Regions from separate parts of the Ramlibacter sp. MAHUQ-53 genome, predicted to be linked through region 1. Evidence: riboswitches for the same ligand, from Rfam matches in the RefSeq annotation. Region 1 holds a riboswitch; the other holds the start of a gene.

What was found. Region 1 has a riboswitch for glycine ahead of gcvT (glycine cleavage system aminomethyltransferase GcvT). Riboswitches for the same ligand answer to the same signal wherever they lie in the genome.
Region 2: it holds a riboswitch for glycine, as region 1 does, so the genes downstream of both, ACT80S_RS18055 (D-amino acid dehydrogenase) here and gcvT (glycine cleavage system aminomethyltransferase GcvT) in region 1, are expected to answer to the same signal.

The regions. Positions count from the first base shown of each region.
Region 1 is NZ_JBQWTS010000001.1:368,933-376,225, reverse strand. Features, by position in the region: gene gcvP (aminomethyl-transferring glycine dehydrogenase) at 1-1,923, opposite strand, end outside; gene gcvH (glycine cleavage system protein GcvH) at 1,960-2,337, opposite strand; gene gcvT (glycine cleavage system aminomethyltransferase GcvT) at 2,382-3,524, opposite strand; glycine riboswitch at 3,581-3,679, opposite strand; glycine riboswitch at 3,692-3,785, opposite strand; gene ACT80S_RS01670 (electron transfer flavoprotein-ubiquinone oxidoreductase) at 3,812-5,506, opposite strand; gene ACT80S_RS01665 (SDR family oxidoreductase) at 5,634-6,416, shown strand; gene ACT80S_RS01660 (DMT family transporter) at 6,686-7,293, shown strand, end outside.
Region 2 is NZ_JBQWTS010000015.1:35,585-42,877, forward strand. Features, by position in the region: gene ACT80S_RS18045 (Bug family tripartite tricarboxylate transporter substrate binding protein) at 1-804, shown strand, start outside; gene ACT80S_RS18050 (M20 aminoacylase family protein) at 813-2,006, shown strand; glycine riboswitch at 2,018-2,108, shown strand; gene ACT80S_RS18055 (D-amino acid dehydrogenase) at 2,271-3,545, shown strand; gene ACT80S_RS18060 (TRAP transporter substrate-binding protein) at 3,615-4,700, opposite strand; gene ACT80S_RS18065 (dioxygenase family protein) at 4,737-5,669, opposite strand; gene ACT80S_RS18070 (LysR substrate-binding domain-containing protein) at 5,828-6,715, shown strand; gene ACT80S_RS18075 (alpha/beta fold hydrolase) at 6,756-7,293, opposite strand, start outside.

The DNA of each region.
Region 1 (7,293 bases):
CAGGTCGGCCAGGTCCACGTTGCCCATGGCGTCGCAGGCGGTCACCACCACCTGCATGCCCACCATCTGCGCGCTGGCCGGGTTGGTGCCGTGCGCGGAGGAGGGGATCAGGCAGACGGTGCGGTGGTGGTCGCCGCGGCTCTCGTGCCAGGCCTTGATCGCCAGCAGGCCGGCGTACTCGCCCTGCGAGCCGGCATTGGGCTGCAGGCTGATGCCGGCATAGCCGGTGGCCTGGCACAGCCAGGCGCGCAGCTGCTCGTCGAGCTCGGCGTAGCCCTCGAGCTGATCACGCGGCGCGAAGGGGTGCAGGTGGGCGAACTCCGGCCAGGTGATGGGGATCATCTCGCTGGTGGCGTTCAGCTTCATGGTGCACGAGCCCAGGGGGATCATGCTGCGGTCCAGGGCCAGGTCCTTGTCCGACAGCGCGCGGATGTAGCGCAGCATGCCGGTCTCGCTGTGGTGCGTGTTGAACACCGGGTGCGTGAGGTAGGCGCTGGTGCGGCGCAGCGACTCGGGGATCAGCGGCTCCACGCCCTTCTCGAAGGCCTCGAAGCCGGGCACGGCCTGGTCGCGGCCGGCGAAGGCGGACCACAGCAGGGTGAGGTCCTCGCGGGTGGTGGTCTCGTCCAGCGAGATCGACAGCGTGGTCGCGTCGACGTGGCGCAGGTTGGCGCCGGCGGCCAGGGCGCGCTCGGCGATGCGGCGCACCGCCTCCTCGCCGGCCTTCACGCACAGGGTGTCGAAGGCGGTGGCGTTCACGGCCTGGAAGCCCAGCTGCGCGAGGCCGCGCGCCAGGATGGCCGTGTAGGCCGCAACGCGCTGCGCGATGCGCCGCAGGCCCTGGGGGCCGTGGTAGACGGCGTACATGCTCGCCACCACCGCCGGCAGCACCTGCGCGGTGCAGATGTTGGAGGTGGCCTTCTCGCGGCGAATGTGCTGCTCGCGCGTCTGCAGCGCGAGGCGGTAGGCGGGGTTGCCGTGGCTGTCCACGCTCACGCCGACCAGGCGGCCGGGCAGCGAACGCTTGTACTCGTCGCGGCAGGCCATGTAGGCGGCGTGCGGGCCGCCGGCGCCCATGGGCATGCCCAGGCGCTGGGTCGTGCCGACCACGATGTCCGCGCCCCATTCGCCGGGCGGCACGATCAGCGCCAGGGCCAGCAGGTCGGCGGCGGCGATGAAGGCGCCGTGCTGGGCGTGGGTCTTGTCCGCGTCGGCGCGCAGGTCGTCGATCCGGCCGGTGGAGGCCGGGTACTGCGCGAGCGCGGCGAAGTGCTCGCCGGCCAGGGCCGCGGCCCATTCATCGGCGGTCGTCGTGACCAGCACCTCCAGGCCCAGGGGCTTGGCGCGGGTGCGCACCACCTCGATGGTCTGCGGGTGGCAGTCGCCCGAGACCACGAAGCGGTTGGACTTGCTCCTGACGCTGCGCTTGGCCAGCGTCATCGCCTCGGCGGCGGCGGTGGCCTCGTCCAGCATCGAGGCGTTGGCGATGGGCATGCCGGTCAGGTCGCAGACCATCGTCTGGAAATTGACCAGCGCCTCCATGCGGCCCTGGCTGATCTCGGCCTGGTAGGGCGTGTAGGCGGTGTACCAGGCCGGGTTCTCCAGGATGTTGCGCAGGATCACCGGCGGCGTGAGCGTGCCGTAGTAGCCCTGGCCGATGAAGCTGCGCATCACCTTGTTGCGCGAGGCGATGGCCTTGAGCTCGGCGAGCGCGGCGGCCTCGGTCACCGCCGGGGGCAGCTTCATCTCGGTGCTGCGCGCGATCGAGCGCGGCACGATGCCTTCGATCAGGGCGCGGCGCGAGGCTTCGCCCACGACCGAGAGCATGTGGCGCTCGTCGGCCTCGGAGATGCCGATGTGGCGCGGGATGAATTCGCTGGGGTTCTCGAGTTCGCCCAGCGGGCGGGCGGCTTGCATCAGCATCGCGGCGGGTCCGTCAGAGGTGTTGGGGAGGAAGGGTCAGGCGCCGTTCTTGGCGAAGGCGTCGTAGGCGGTCTCGTCCATGAGGGCGTCGACCTCGGCGGGATTGGCCAGCTTGACCTTGAAGAACCAGCCGGCGGCCAGCGGGTCGCTGTTGGCGAGCGACGGGTCGGCGCGCAGGGCCTCGTTGACCTCGGTGATCTCGCCGTCCAGGGGCATGTACACGTCGGCCGCGGCCTTGACGGACTCGACGACGCCGGCGACCTCGCCCTTGGCATAGCTGCGGCCGACCTCGGGCAGGTCGACGAACACCACGTCGCCCAGCGCATCCTGCGCGTGCACGGTGATGCCCACCGTGGCGGGGCCGTCGCCCTCGGCGCGGATCCATTCGTGGTCGGGGGTGAACTTCAGGGTCATGGTTTTTCTCCGGTTGTTGTCTCGTTGAGGGGCGTTGCGGCGGTTCAGCCGCGGAAATAGCGGGGCGGCACGAAGGGTAGGGGCGCGACCTCCATCGGCACGGCCTTGCCGCGCACGATGGCGTCGACGCGGGTGCCGTGGGCTGCCAGCGCGGCGTCCACGTAGGCCATGGCGACCGGCTTGTCCACGCTGGGGGCCAGCAGGCCGCTGGTGACCTCGCCGACGCGTCGGCCCTGCGCGTCGCGCAGTTCGGTGTGCTCGCGCACCGGCACCCGCTCCAGGGCCACCAGGCCGACGCGCCGGCGCGCCGGGGGGGCGGTGCCATCGAGCTGGGCCAGCACCCGGGCGGCGCCGGGGAAGCCGCCCGCGCGCGCGCCGCCGCTGCGGCGCACCTTCTGGATGGCCCAGGCCAGGCCGGCCTCGACCGGGGTGGTGGTGGTGTCGATGTCGTTGCCGTACAGGCACAGGCCCGCCTCCAGGCGCAGCGAGTTGCGCGCGCCCAGGCCGATCGGCATGACGCCGGGCTGCGCCAGCAGCGCGCGGGCCAGGGCCTCGGCCTTGCCGGCCTCGACGGAGATCTCGAAGCCGTCCTCGCCGGTGTAGCCGCTGCGGGTGATGAACAGCTCGGTGCCATCCCACAGGAAGGCGGCGCCGGTCATGAAGACCAGCTTCTCGACCCCGGGCACCAGGCCGGACAGGGCTGCGGCGGCCTGCGGCCCCTGCAGCGCCAGCAGGCCCCGCTCGGGCAGGGGCACGACCTCGCAGCGCGAGCCGATGCGGGCCTGGATGTGGGCGATGTCGCCGGCCTTGCAGGCGCCGTTGACGACGACGAACAGGTCGCCGCCGCGGTTGACGAACATCAGGTCGTCGATGATGGTGCCCTCGTCGGTGAGCAGCAGGCCGTAGCGCTGTCGGCCCACCGCGAGATCGACCACGTCCACCGGCATCAGCGTCTCGAAGGCGGCCGCGGCGTCGGGGCCGACCAGCCGCAGCTGGCCCATGTGCGAGACGTCGAACAGGCCGGCGGCCGCGCGGGTGTGCTGGTGTTCGGCCATGAGGCCGGCCGGGTACTGCACCGGCATCGCGTAGCCCGCGAAGGGGACCATGCGCGCGCCCAGTTCGAGGTGCAGCGCGTGCAGCGGCGTGTGCTGCAGGGAGGGCTCAGGGGTGGCGTTCGGGGCGGACATCCGGGTCTCCGGGAAAGGGCTGCGGGCCATGGTACGACCATGTGGTACGACCATGGGGGAGCCCTGCTGTCCGCTTTACCTGAGAGATTCACCCCGCGCGGGGGCTTGCTCCTTCGGTGGGTACCGCGAAAGTACCTCTCTCCAGCAAGGAAACGCGGCGCGAGCGCCGCGCGTTGCCAGTCCTGGGTGCCTGAGCGTTCGGCGATGAGCCTGCGCCTTCGGCGGCCTGCTCGGGGGCAGGCGCTCTCCTGACAACCCGGCGATTGTAGCCGCCAGGCGGGCGCCGTTTACATGTTGGCGTAGTTGGGGCCGCCGCCGCCCTCGGGCACCACCCACACGATGTTCTGCGTCGGGTCCTTGATGTCGCAGGTCTTGCAGTGCACGCAGTTCTGCGCGTTGATCTGCAGGCGGTCGGCGCCGGTGCTGTCGTCCTTGACGAACTCGTACACGCCGGCCGGGCAGTAGCGCGCCTCGGGGCCGGCGAACTTCGCCAGGTTCACGTTCACGGGCACCGAGGCGTCCTTGAGCGTGAGGTGGGCCGGCTGGTCCTCGGCATGGTTGGTGTTCGAGATGAACACCGACGAGAGCCGGTCGAAGGTGAGCTTGCCGTCGGCCTTGGGGTACTCGATGCGCGGGCACTGGTCGGCCGGCTTGAGGTACACGTGGTCGGGCTTTTCGCGGTGCAGGGTCCAGGGGATGTGCCCGCGCAGCACGAACTGCTCGATGCCGGTCATGACGGTGGCCAGGGGCAGGCCCTTCTTGAACCACTGCTTGAAGTTGCGCGCCTTGTTCAACTCGGCGTACAGCCAGGACTGCTCGAAGGCCTCGGGGTAGGCGGTGAGCTCGTCGCCCTGGCGGCCGGCGCCCAGGGCCTCGAAGGCGGCCTCGGCGCACAGCATGCCGCTCTTGATGGCGGCATGGCTGCCCTTGATGCGCGACGCGTTGAGGTAGCCGGCGTCGCAGCCCACCAGCGCGCCGCCGGGGAACACCTGCTTCGGCAGGGACAGCAGGCCGCCCACCGTCAGCGCGCGGGCGCCATAGGCCAGGCGCTTGGCCGGCTTGCCGCCCTCGGGCGTGTCGAAGTACCAGCGGATGTTGGGGTGCGTCTTGAACCGCTGGAACTCCTCGTAGGGCGAGAGCCAGGGGTTGGCGTAGTCCAGGCCGACCACGTAGCCCACGGCCACCTGGTTGTCCTCCATGTGGTACAGGAAGGAACCGCCGTAGGTGTTGTTGTCCAGGGGCCAGCCGGCGCTGTGCAGGGCCAGGCCCGGCTTGTGGCGGGCCGGGTCGATCTCCCAGACCTCCTTGATGCCGATGCTGTAGCTTTGCGGGTCGCGGCCCTCGTCGAGCCTGTACTTCGCGATCAGCTGCTTGCCCAGGTGGCCGCGCGCGCCCTCGGCGAACACGGTGTACTTGGCGTGCAGCTCCATGCCGAGCTGGAAGTTCTCGGTGGGCTCGCCGTCCTTGCCGATGCCCATGTTGGCGGTGGCCACGCCCTTGACCGAGCCGTCCTCGCGGTAAAGCACCTCGCCGGCGGGGAAGCCGGGGAAGATCTCCACGCCCAGCGCCTCGGCCTGCTGCGCCATCCAGCGCGTGAGGTTGGCCAGGCTGATGATGTAGTTGCCTTCGTTGTGGAAGTTCTTCGGCAGCAGCGCGTTGGGCGTGCGGGTGGCGCCCTGCTCGGTGAGGAAAAGGAAGATGTCCTCGGTGACGGGCTGGTTCAGCGGCGCGCCCAGGGCCTGCCAGTCGGGGAACAGCTCGCTGATCGCGCGCGGGTCCATGATGGCGCCGGACAGGATGTGCGCGCCGGGCTCGGAACCCTTCTCGAGCACCACCACCGACACCTCCTTGCCGCTTTCGGCAGCCAGCTGCTTCAGGCGGATCGCGGTGGCCAGGCCCGCGGGGCCGGCGCCGACGACGACCACGTCGTACTCCATCGCTTCGCGGGGTCCGTATTGCGACAGGATCTCTTCTTGCGTCATGTTGTCTCGCTGATAATGGTTCCAGTCCGTCTTGAGCCGCTGCCCCGAGGGGTACCGGCGCACCGCGAACGATTCTATTGCCTGCCGCGGGACGCTCCGGCGCACCCTGGCGCCCCGAGGAGACGACATGAGCTACACCATCGACCTGTCCGGCCGCGTTGCAATGGTCACCGGCGCATCCAGCGGCCTGGGCGCGCAGTTCGCGCGCACCCTGGCGCGGGCCGGCGCCGCCGTCGTGCTCGCGGCCCGCCGCGTGGAGAACCTCAAGGACCTGCGCGCGCAGATCGAGGGCGAGGGCGGCGACGCCCACATCACGCCCATGGACGTGACCGACCTCGACAGCATCCGCGCCGCCGTGGCCCATGCCGAGACCGAGGTCGGCTCCATCGACATCCTGGTGAACAACGCCGGCGTGGGCACGACCCAGCGCCTGCAGGACGTCTCGGAGGAAGACTTCGATTTCGTCTTCGACACCAACGTGCGCGGCGCCTTCTTCGTCGCGCAGGAAGTCGCCAAGCGCATGCTGGCGCGCGCGCGCGGCGCGGCCCCCGGCACCTTCACCGGCGGGCGCATCATCAATGTCTCCTCGATGGCCGGCCTGCGCCCGCTGCCGCAGATCGGCGTGTACGCCATGGCCAAGGCGGCGGTGGTCCACATGACCAAGTCGATGGCGCTGGAGTGGGGCCGCTTCGAGATCAACGTGAACGCGATCTGCCCCGGCTACATCGACACCGAGATCAACCACCACCACTGGCAGACCGAGCAGGGCCGCAAGCTGGTGGACATGCTCCCGCGCAAGCGCATCGGCCATCCCGAGGACCTCGACGCGCTGCTGGTGCTGCTCGCCAGCAGCGAGAGCCATTTCATCAACGGCTCCATCATCGCCGCCGATGATGGCTTCGCCCTCTAGGGTGTGTCATCGGATTCCCCGGGCCGCGCTCCTGCCTTGGCGGGATGGGGCGCAAGGCGCAAAACCCAGGGCAAGGCTGTACGCCTTGCCCGGTTTTGCAACGCAGCGCACCGCCCGCCAAGGCAGGAGCCCTTCGGGTTGGGGCGAAATCGGGCGTCTTGCACGCCTCGTCGCTTGCATGGGCATCAGCCCATGCCGCGCTCCGTCGGTGCGCAATCCATCCCGATTGCGCCCCAACGCGGGCCCGGGGAATTCGAGGACACACCCTAGTGCTCCGGGGCGTCCTGGCGGGCCTCGCGGCCGGGGCCCTGTGGGGCCTGGTGTTCGTCATGCCCCGCATGGTCGAGGGCTTTTCGGCGGTCGACCTGGCCAGCGGCCGCTTCGTGGCTTACGGCGCCTTCTCCGCGCTGGTGATGGCGCTGGCGCGCCGCCCGCTGCCCACCCTGCGCCAGGCGCTGGGCGCCCTGGGCCTGAGCCTGCTGGGCTTCACCGGCTACTACACGCTGCTGGTGTTCGCGGTGCGCGACGCGGGCGCCGAGGTGCCCGCGCTGATCATCGGCACCATCCCGGTGTGGGTGATGTTCCTCGGCAAGCCGGGACACCTGCGCTGGATGGCGCTGCTGCCGGGCCTGCTGCTCACGGCGGCCGGCCTGGCGCTGATGATGTCCGCGCCGCAGGCGCAGGAGCCGGGCTCGGCCGTCCACTGGTGGCGCGGCGTGGCGCTGGCCGTGGTCTCCCTGGCGAGCTGGACGGCCTTCGCGCTGCTCAATGCCGCCTGGCTGCGCCGGCACCGCGAGGTGGCCGCCACCGACTGGGCCAACTGGCTGGGGGTGGCCACCGGCCTGGGCGCCCTCGCGCTGTGGCTTCTGGCGGGCTC
Region 2 (7,293 bases), on a different contig from region 1:
GTGATCGTGGAGAACCTGGGCGGCGCCAGCGGCGGCATCGCGGCGCAGAAGGTGCTGGCCAGCCCGGCCGACGGCCATGTCATCTTCCAGGGCTCGCCCAACGAGCTGATCCTGGCGCCCCTGTCGAACGCCGCCATCAAGTACAAGCCCGAGGACTTCCGCCTGGTCCAGATGATCACCATCAACCCGATGGCGATGTTCGCGCGCAGGGACCTGCCCGCCAGCAACGGGGACGAGCTGCTGGCCTATGCCCGCAAGGGCGCGGCCGACGGCAAGCCCCTGACCTATGCCAGCGTGGGCCCCGGCTCCATGTACCACCTCCTGGGCGAGCACATGTCCAGGCAGACCGGCATCCCGATGACCCACGTGCCGTACAAGGGCGCGGCCCCGGCCTTCCAGGACCTGATGGCCGGGCTGGTGGACGTGTTCATCTCCCCCTACGGCAAGGGCCAGATCGCGCTCGTCGACGAGGGCAAGCTCAAGGCGGTGGCAGTGCTGTCGGCCGATCGCCAGGAGCCTCTGAAGAAGGCCCCGCCGCTGCACGATGCCGCGCCGCTCAAGACCTTCGTCTTCGACACCTGGTCGGGCTACTTCGTGCGCAAGGACACGCCCGAGCCCATCGTGCAGGCCCTGCACAGGGCCCTGAGCGAAGTGGCCAACGACCCCGGCGTCCGCTCGGCCCTGGAGGCGCAGGCCATGATCGTGCCGCGACCGCAGCCGCTGGCGGCGATGGGCAAGGTCTACGCCGACAACACCGACAAGTACCGCGCCATCGCCCGCTCGATGAACCTGCAGCCCCAGTGAGTGCGGCCATGAAGGAGACCTACCTGGGGCACTCGCTGTCGCAGCGCGTCGGCGAGTTCATCCAGATCCGCCGCGACATCCACGCCCATCCCGAGATGGCTTTCCAGGAGCACCGCACGGCGGCCCTGGTGGCGGCCAAGCTGGCCGGCTGGGGCTACGAGGTCACGACGGGCATCGGCGGCACGGGCGTGGTGGGCCGCCTGCAGCGCGGCGCCGGTTCCCGGGCCCTGGGCCTGCGGGCCGACATGGACGCGCTTCCCATCACCGAGGACAACGGGCGCGAATGGAGCAGCCGCCATGCCGGCGTGATGCATGCCTGCGGGCATGACGGCCACACCGCCACCCTCCTGGCGGCGGCCCGCCTGATCGCGGAGGACGTGGACTTCGACGGCACCCTGAACCTGATCTTCCAGCCCGCGGAAGAAGGCGCCGGTGGCGCCTTGCGCATGATGGAGGACGGCCTGTTCGAGCGCTTCCCCTGCGACGCGGTGTTCGCGCTCCACAACATGCCGGGCCTGGAGGCCGGGTCCTTCCACTTCCGGGTGGGGCCGACCATGGCGTCCAGCGACAACGTCACCATCACGCTGCGCGGCGTGGGCGGCCACGGGGCCATGCCGCAGACCACCGCCGACACCGTGGTCGCCACGGCGGCCATCGTCACGGCGCTCCAGACCGTGGTGTCGCGCAACGTGGACCCCTTGAAATCCGCGGTGGTCACCGTCGGCGCCATGCATGCCGGAACGGCCAACAACATCATCCCGGACCTCGCCACGCTCGAATTGAGCGTGCGCGCCCTGGACCCGCAGGTGCGCACGCTGCTCAAGGAGCGCATCTGCGACCTGGTGAACCTGCAGGCCGCCAGCTTCAAGGTGAAGGCCGACATCGACTGGCGTGACGGCTACGCCGTGCTGGTGAACACGCCGGACGAAACCCGCCTGGCGACCCAGGTGGCGCTGGACCTGTTCGGGCCGGACCGGGTGAATCCCGAGGGCCAGCCGCTGACCGCCAGCGAGGACTTCGCTTTCATGCTGGAAAAGGTGCCTGGCAGCTATGTCTATGTCGGCAACGGCGGCCCGGGGACCCCGGGCGCCTGCATGGTCCACAACCCGGGCTACGACTTCAACGACGAGATCATCGAGCCGGGCGCGCGCTTCTGGGCGGGCCTGGTGGCCCGATACCTGAAGGAGCCCGCTGGCGCCTGACCCCTCCACCACTGCGCGAGCCGGGAGAGACCGCGTCACGGCGCGGCGCCGAAGGAGCAACCGCCCCGGAAACTCTCAGGTACCCAGGACCGGCCCGCGCACCCGAATACTCTGAAGAGCCGCTGGCCTCGTCCGCCGGCGCACCGAAGGAGCAAGCCCGCGGCGCCTCGCGACCGCAGGTGAATCTCTCAGGTTCCGAACAGAGGGGGCGTTCGACGCGCGACTGGCGCGGCGGACTCCCTTCTCGACGTCTGGAGCAACCTGATGAAGACCTTTGCAGTGATCGGTGGCGGCATCACCGGCGTGACCACCGCCTACGCCCTGGCCCAACGCGGATACGGCGTCACCGTCATCGAGCGGCACCGCTATGCCGCCATGGAGACCTCGTTCGCCAACGGCGGCCAGCTCTCGGCGTCCAACGCCGAGACCTGGACCCATCCGTCCACCCTCCTCAAGGGCCTCAAGTGGATGCTGCGCCAGGATGCGCCGCTGCTGGTCAACCCCAAACCCTCCTGGCACAAGATCTCGTGGTTCGCCGAGTTCATCGCCAGCATCCCCAAGTACGAGTCCAACACCATCGAGACGGCGCGCCTGGCGATCGTCGCGCGGGACCACCTGTTTTCCTGGGCCGCGGCCGAAGGCATCGACTTCGACCATCGCCGCGAAGGCATCCTCCACATCTACCGGGACCGCAAGGGCTTCGAGCATGCGGGGAAGGTCTCGCAGCTGCTGGCCGCCGGCGGCCTGCAGCGCCGGGCCGTCACGCCCCAGGAAATGCGCGCCATCGAGCCGACGCTGGCGGGCGACTACTACGGCGGCTACTACACCGAGAGCGATTCCACCGGGGACATCCACAAGTTCACGCAGGGCCTGGCCGCGGCCTGCGCGCGAATGGGCGTGAAATTCCTCTACGGCGAGGACGTGCTGTCACTCGATTGCGACGGCCGCCGCGCGCGCGTGGACCTGGACGACGGCACGGGCTCGCGGACCGAATCCTTCGACGCCGTCGTGGTGTGCGCCGGCGTGGGCAGCCGGGCGCTGGCGGCGCAGCTGGGCGACCGCATCAACGTCTATCCGGTCAAGGGCTACTCGATCACGGTGAACCTGCTGGACGACGCCAGCCAGGCGGCGGCGCCCACCGTGAGCCTGCTGGACGATGAGACCAAGCTGGTCACCAGCCGCCTCGGGGCCGACCGCTTCCGGGTGGCGGGAACCGCTGAGTTCAACGGCTTCAATCGCGACATCCGGGCCGACCGCATCAGGCCGCTGGTCGAGTGGGTGCAGCAATGCTTCCCCGGGGTCAGCACGCGCCAGGTGGTGCCCTGGGCTGGCCTGCGGCCGATGATGCCGGACATGATGCCCCGCGTCGGCCGGGGCCGGCAGGCCAACGTGTTCTACAACACCGGGCATGGCCACCTGGGATGGACGCTGAGCGCAGCGACCGCCGATCTCCTGGGGGAGCTGGTGGCGCAGGGCGCGAAGCCGGCCGGAAGTCGCCTGCCGATCACGGCGACGGCTTCGGCGGCCCAGGCCAGCTGAAACGAGAGGCGCCCCGCCGGCGGCATGCCGCCGGCGGGGCGCCGTGGTGGCCCGTGGCGCCGGGCGTCGTCAGGCCGGAGACTTCACCGACTGCATGTAGCGGTCGAACGGGGTCTCGGTGAAGCGGAACCACATGTGCGCGTCGGCCGCGAACCGGGTGTAGTCGGTGTAGATCTTCTTCCAGTCGGGATTGGTGTCGCTCAGCTGGTCGAACAGCGCCAGCGCGTGCTTGTGCGCGCCGGCGACGACGTCCTGCGGGAAGGGCCGCAGCTTGGCGCCACTGGCGACCAGCTGCTTGAGCGCGGTCGGGTTCCGGCTGTCGTACCGCGAGATCATGGTCTGGTGCGCCGCCAGCGACGCGCTTTCGACGATGGCCTTGTTCTCGGGGGACAGCGCCTCGAACGCCTTCTGGTTGATCAGGAAGTCGACCTGGCCCGTGCCTTCCCAGTAGCCCGGGTAGTAGTAGTTGGGCGCCACCTTGTGGAAGCCCAGCTTCTGGTCGTCATAGGGGCCCACGAATTCGGCGGCGTCGATGGTGCCCTTCTCCAGGGAGGCGTACACGTCGCCCCCGGGGATGTTCTGCGGGACCACGCCCATGCGCTCGAGGATCTTGCCGTTGAAGCCGCCCACGCGGAACTTCAGGCCCTTGAAGTCGGCCGCCGACTTGATCTCCTTGCGGAACCAGCCCCCCATCTGCGCGCAGGTGTTGCCGCCCAGGAAGTTGACGATGTTGTACTTGGCGAAGAGTTCGCGCATCAGCTTCATGCCGTTGCCATCGAGCATCCAGGCGGTCATCTGCCGGGTGTTCATGCCGAAGGGGACATTGGTGCCGATGGCAAACGCCTCGTTCTTGCCGAAGAAGTACAGCGAGGCCGTGTGGCAGGCCTCGACCGTGCCGTTCTGCACGCCATCGAGCACGCTCAGGGCGGGCATCAGCTCGCCCGCCGGGTGCACCGACACCTCGAACTTGCCGCCCGACATCTGGCGCACCTTCTGTGCGAAGACTTCAGCGCCGCCGAAGATGGTGTCCAGCGACTTGGGAAAGCTCGAGGCCAGGCGCCAGCGCACCGTGGCCTGCGCGTGCACCGCGGGCGCGACGCCGGCGGCCAGGACACCGGCGATGCCGCCGGTCTTGAGGAGGGAGCGACGATCCATGCGAATGTGCCTTTCCTTGTCCGGGGTCCGCGCCGGTCAGGCCGCAGCCACGCGGGCCATGCGGGTGAGCGGGCTGGCCTCGTCCTCGTCGCGGGCCTTCTGCATCACGAAATCGAACTTCGACAGGGCGACCGGCGTGCCGGCGGCGATGCCCAGGGATTCGTAGCCGGCGGGCGCGGCGACGCGCTGCAGGTCGATCACCAGGCCGTCACGGGTGGCGAAGGCGAAGTCGTCGTCCAGGTAAGTGTCGCCCGGCACGTTGATCTGCGTGGTCAGGGTGCGCAGGCCCGGGGCCACGATGAAGAAGTGAACGTGCGCCGGGCGATGGCCGTGGCGGCCCAGCGCGTCGAACAGCTCCGAGGTCGGGCTGTTGGGGGGAATCGCATAGCCCGGGGGCAGGACGGAGCGGAAGCGGTAGCGGCCCTGGGCGTCGGTCTCGATCTTGCGGCGCAGCTCGAACTCCTTGAGGCCCGGGAAGAAGTGGGAGTAGCCGCCCACCTCGTTGGCGTGCCAGACGTCCATCAGGGCATTCGCCACCGGCTTGCCGTCGGTGTCGAGCACACGGCCCTCCATCACGAACACCTCGCCCTTGGAGGGGCTGTCCTCGCTGAGCCAGGCTTCGCCCTTGGACAGCGGTGCGCCGGGCACATACAGCGGGCCCTCGATGGCGCGGGGCGTGCCGGCGGCGCGGCCGGCCTGGGCATCCGCCTCGTCCAGCTTGATGTCCAGCAGGCGGTCGAAGCCCAGGCCGGCGGTGATCAGGCCCATCTGGCCGGAGGCGCCCAGGCGGCTGAGCCAGTCGGTCGCAGCCCAGAACTCGTCGGGAGTGACGTTCATCCTGTCGATGGTCTTGAACAGGTCGCTCACGATGCTGGCCACCAGGGCCCGGACCCGCGGATTGCCTTCGGCGATGTGCACGGTGTTGACGCGGTCCAGAAGCTGCGCCACGGTGAATTCGTTCTTGCTCACTTGTCTCTCCTTGTGATGGTGGATGGGGAATCTGCGGGTGTGAGGGAGCCCTGGGGCTCGATGACGAGGGAGCGTAAGTGGGCCCAAAGAATGAATCCAATGATTAATTTCCGATGGAGCGTTCGCCTCAGTCGAACGATCGGGCTACCATCCCGGCCATGGAAATCCGTCAGCTGCGCTACTTCCTGGACATCGCGGAGACCGAGCACCTCACGCAGTCCGCCCAGAACCTGTTCGTCACGCAGTCCACGCTCTCGCATGGCCTGCGGCAGCTGGAGCAGGAGCTGGACGTGGCCCTGTTCGACCGCCTGGGCCGGGGCCTGCGCCTGTCACAGGCCGGAGCGCAGTTCCGGGACTACGCGCTGCGGGCCCTGAAGGAGCTGGAAGCCGGGCGGATGGCGCTGGCCGACCTGACCGGGCTGCAGTCCGGCCAGCTCACGATGGGCATCTTCCCGACCTTCCTCAACACGGTGGTGCCGACCACCCTGGCCGCCTTTCACCACGACTACCCGCGCGTGTCCGTGGTCGTGAGGGCCTTGCGCGCCGGGCCCATCGAGGAGCAGCTGCTGCGCGGGGAGATCGACCTGGGGATCGGCTTCCATCCGACGGTGCACGAGGACATCGAGACCGAGCCGCTGTTCGATGAGCGACTCATGCTGGCCGTCCACCCGCAGCACCCCCTGGCCACGCGAGCGACGCACCCGCTGCAGGCGCTGGCGGGTGTGCCGCTGGCGCTGCTGTCGCGCAGCTATGCCACCCGGCGCCAGATCGACGAGCAATTCCGCCTCGCGGGGGTGACGCCCACGGTGCCGGTGGAGATGGAGTCGGTGGAGGCCCTGCTGGGCGTGTGCCGGTGGAGCCGGGACCTGGCGACCCTCGTGCCCGAGCGGGCCACCTGGCAGTACCCCGACCTGCGCGCCCTCGCGCTGGACGCGCCGGGCATGGTGCGCAGTGCGGGCCTGCTGTGGCGCCGCGGCGCCTCACGCAGCGCGGCCGCGCAGGAGTTCGCGCGTCGCCTGCGCGAACTGGATTGGCAACGGCCGTAGGCCGCGCCCTGCCCTGTCCAGCCGGCCCGCCGGCGCCGCGTCAGGCCGCCAGGCTGCGCCAGAACTCATCGAGCAAGTCGGCAAAGACCTGCGGCTTCTCGACGGCGCTCAGGTGGGCCGCGTCGATGCTGCACAGCCGAGCCCCCGGGATGGCCTGGGCGATGCGCTCCGACAGGGCCGGCGGCGTCGCCTCATCACGGCTGCCGGCGATGACCAGGGTCGGGCAGTCGATGGTCGCATTGCCGGCGTCCAGCTCGATGCGGGCCACCGCGTCGCAGGCCGCCGCGTACGGCCCCGGGGCGGTCGCCTCGAGGACAGCGCGCAAGGCGGCCACGCGCGCGGCGCCGCCCTGCGCCTGGTCCGCCCGGAATTCGGGGGTGAACCAGCGCTGCATCGCACCCTCGGCGATCGCGGCCATCCCCTGCGCCTTGACGGTGTCGATCCGTGCCTGCCACAGGGCGCGCGCGGCCTCGTCATAGGCACTGGCCGAGTTCGCGATCACCAGGCTGCGGGCCAACCCGGGGTGGCGCGCGCCCAGGGCCTGGGCCGTCATGCCGCCCATGGACAGCCCGACGAAA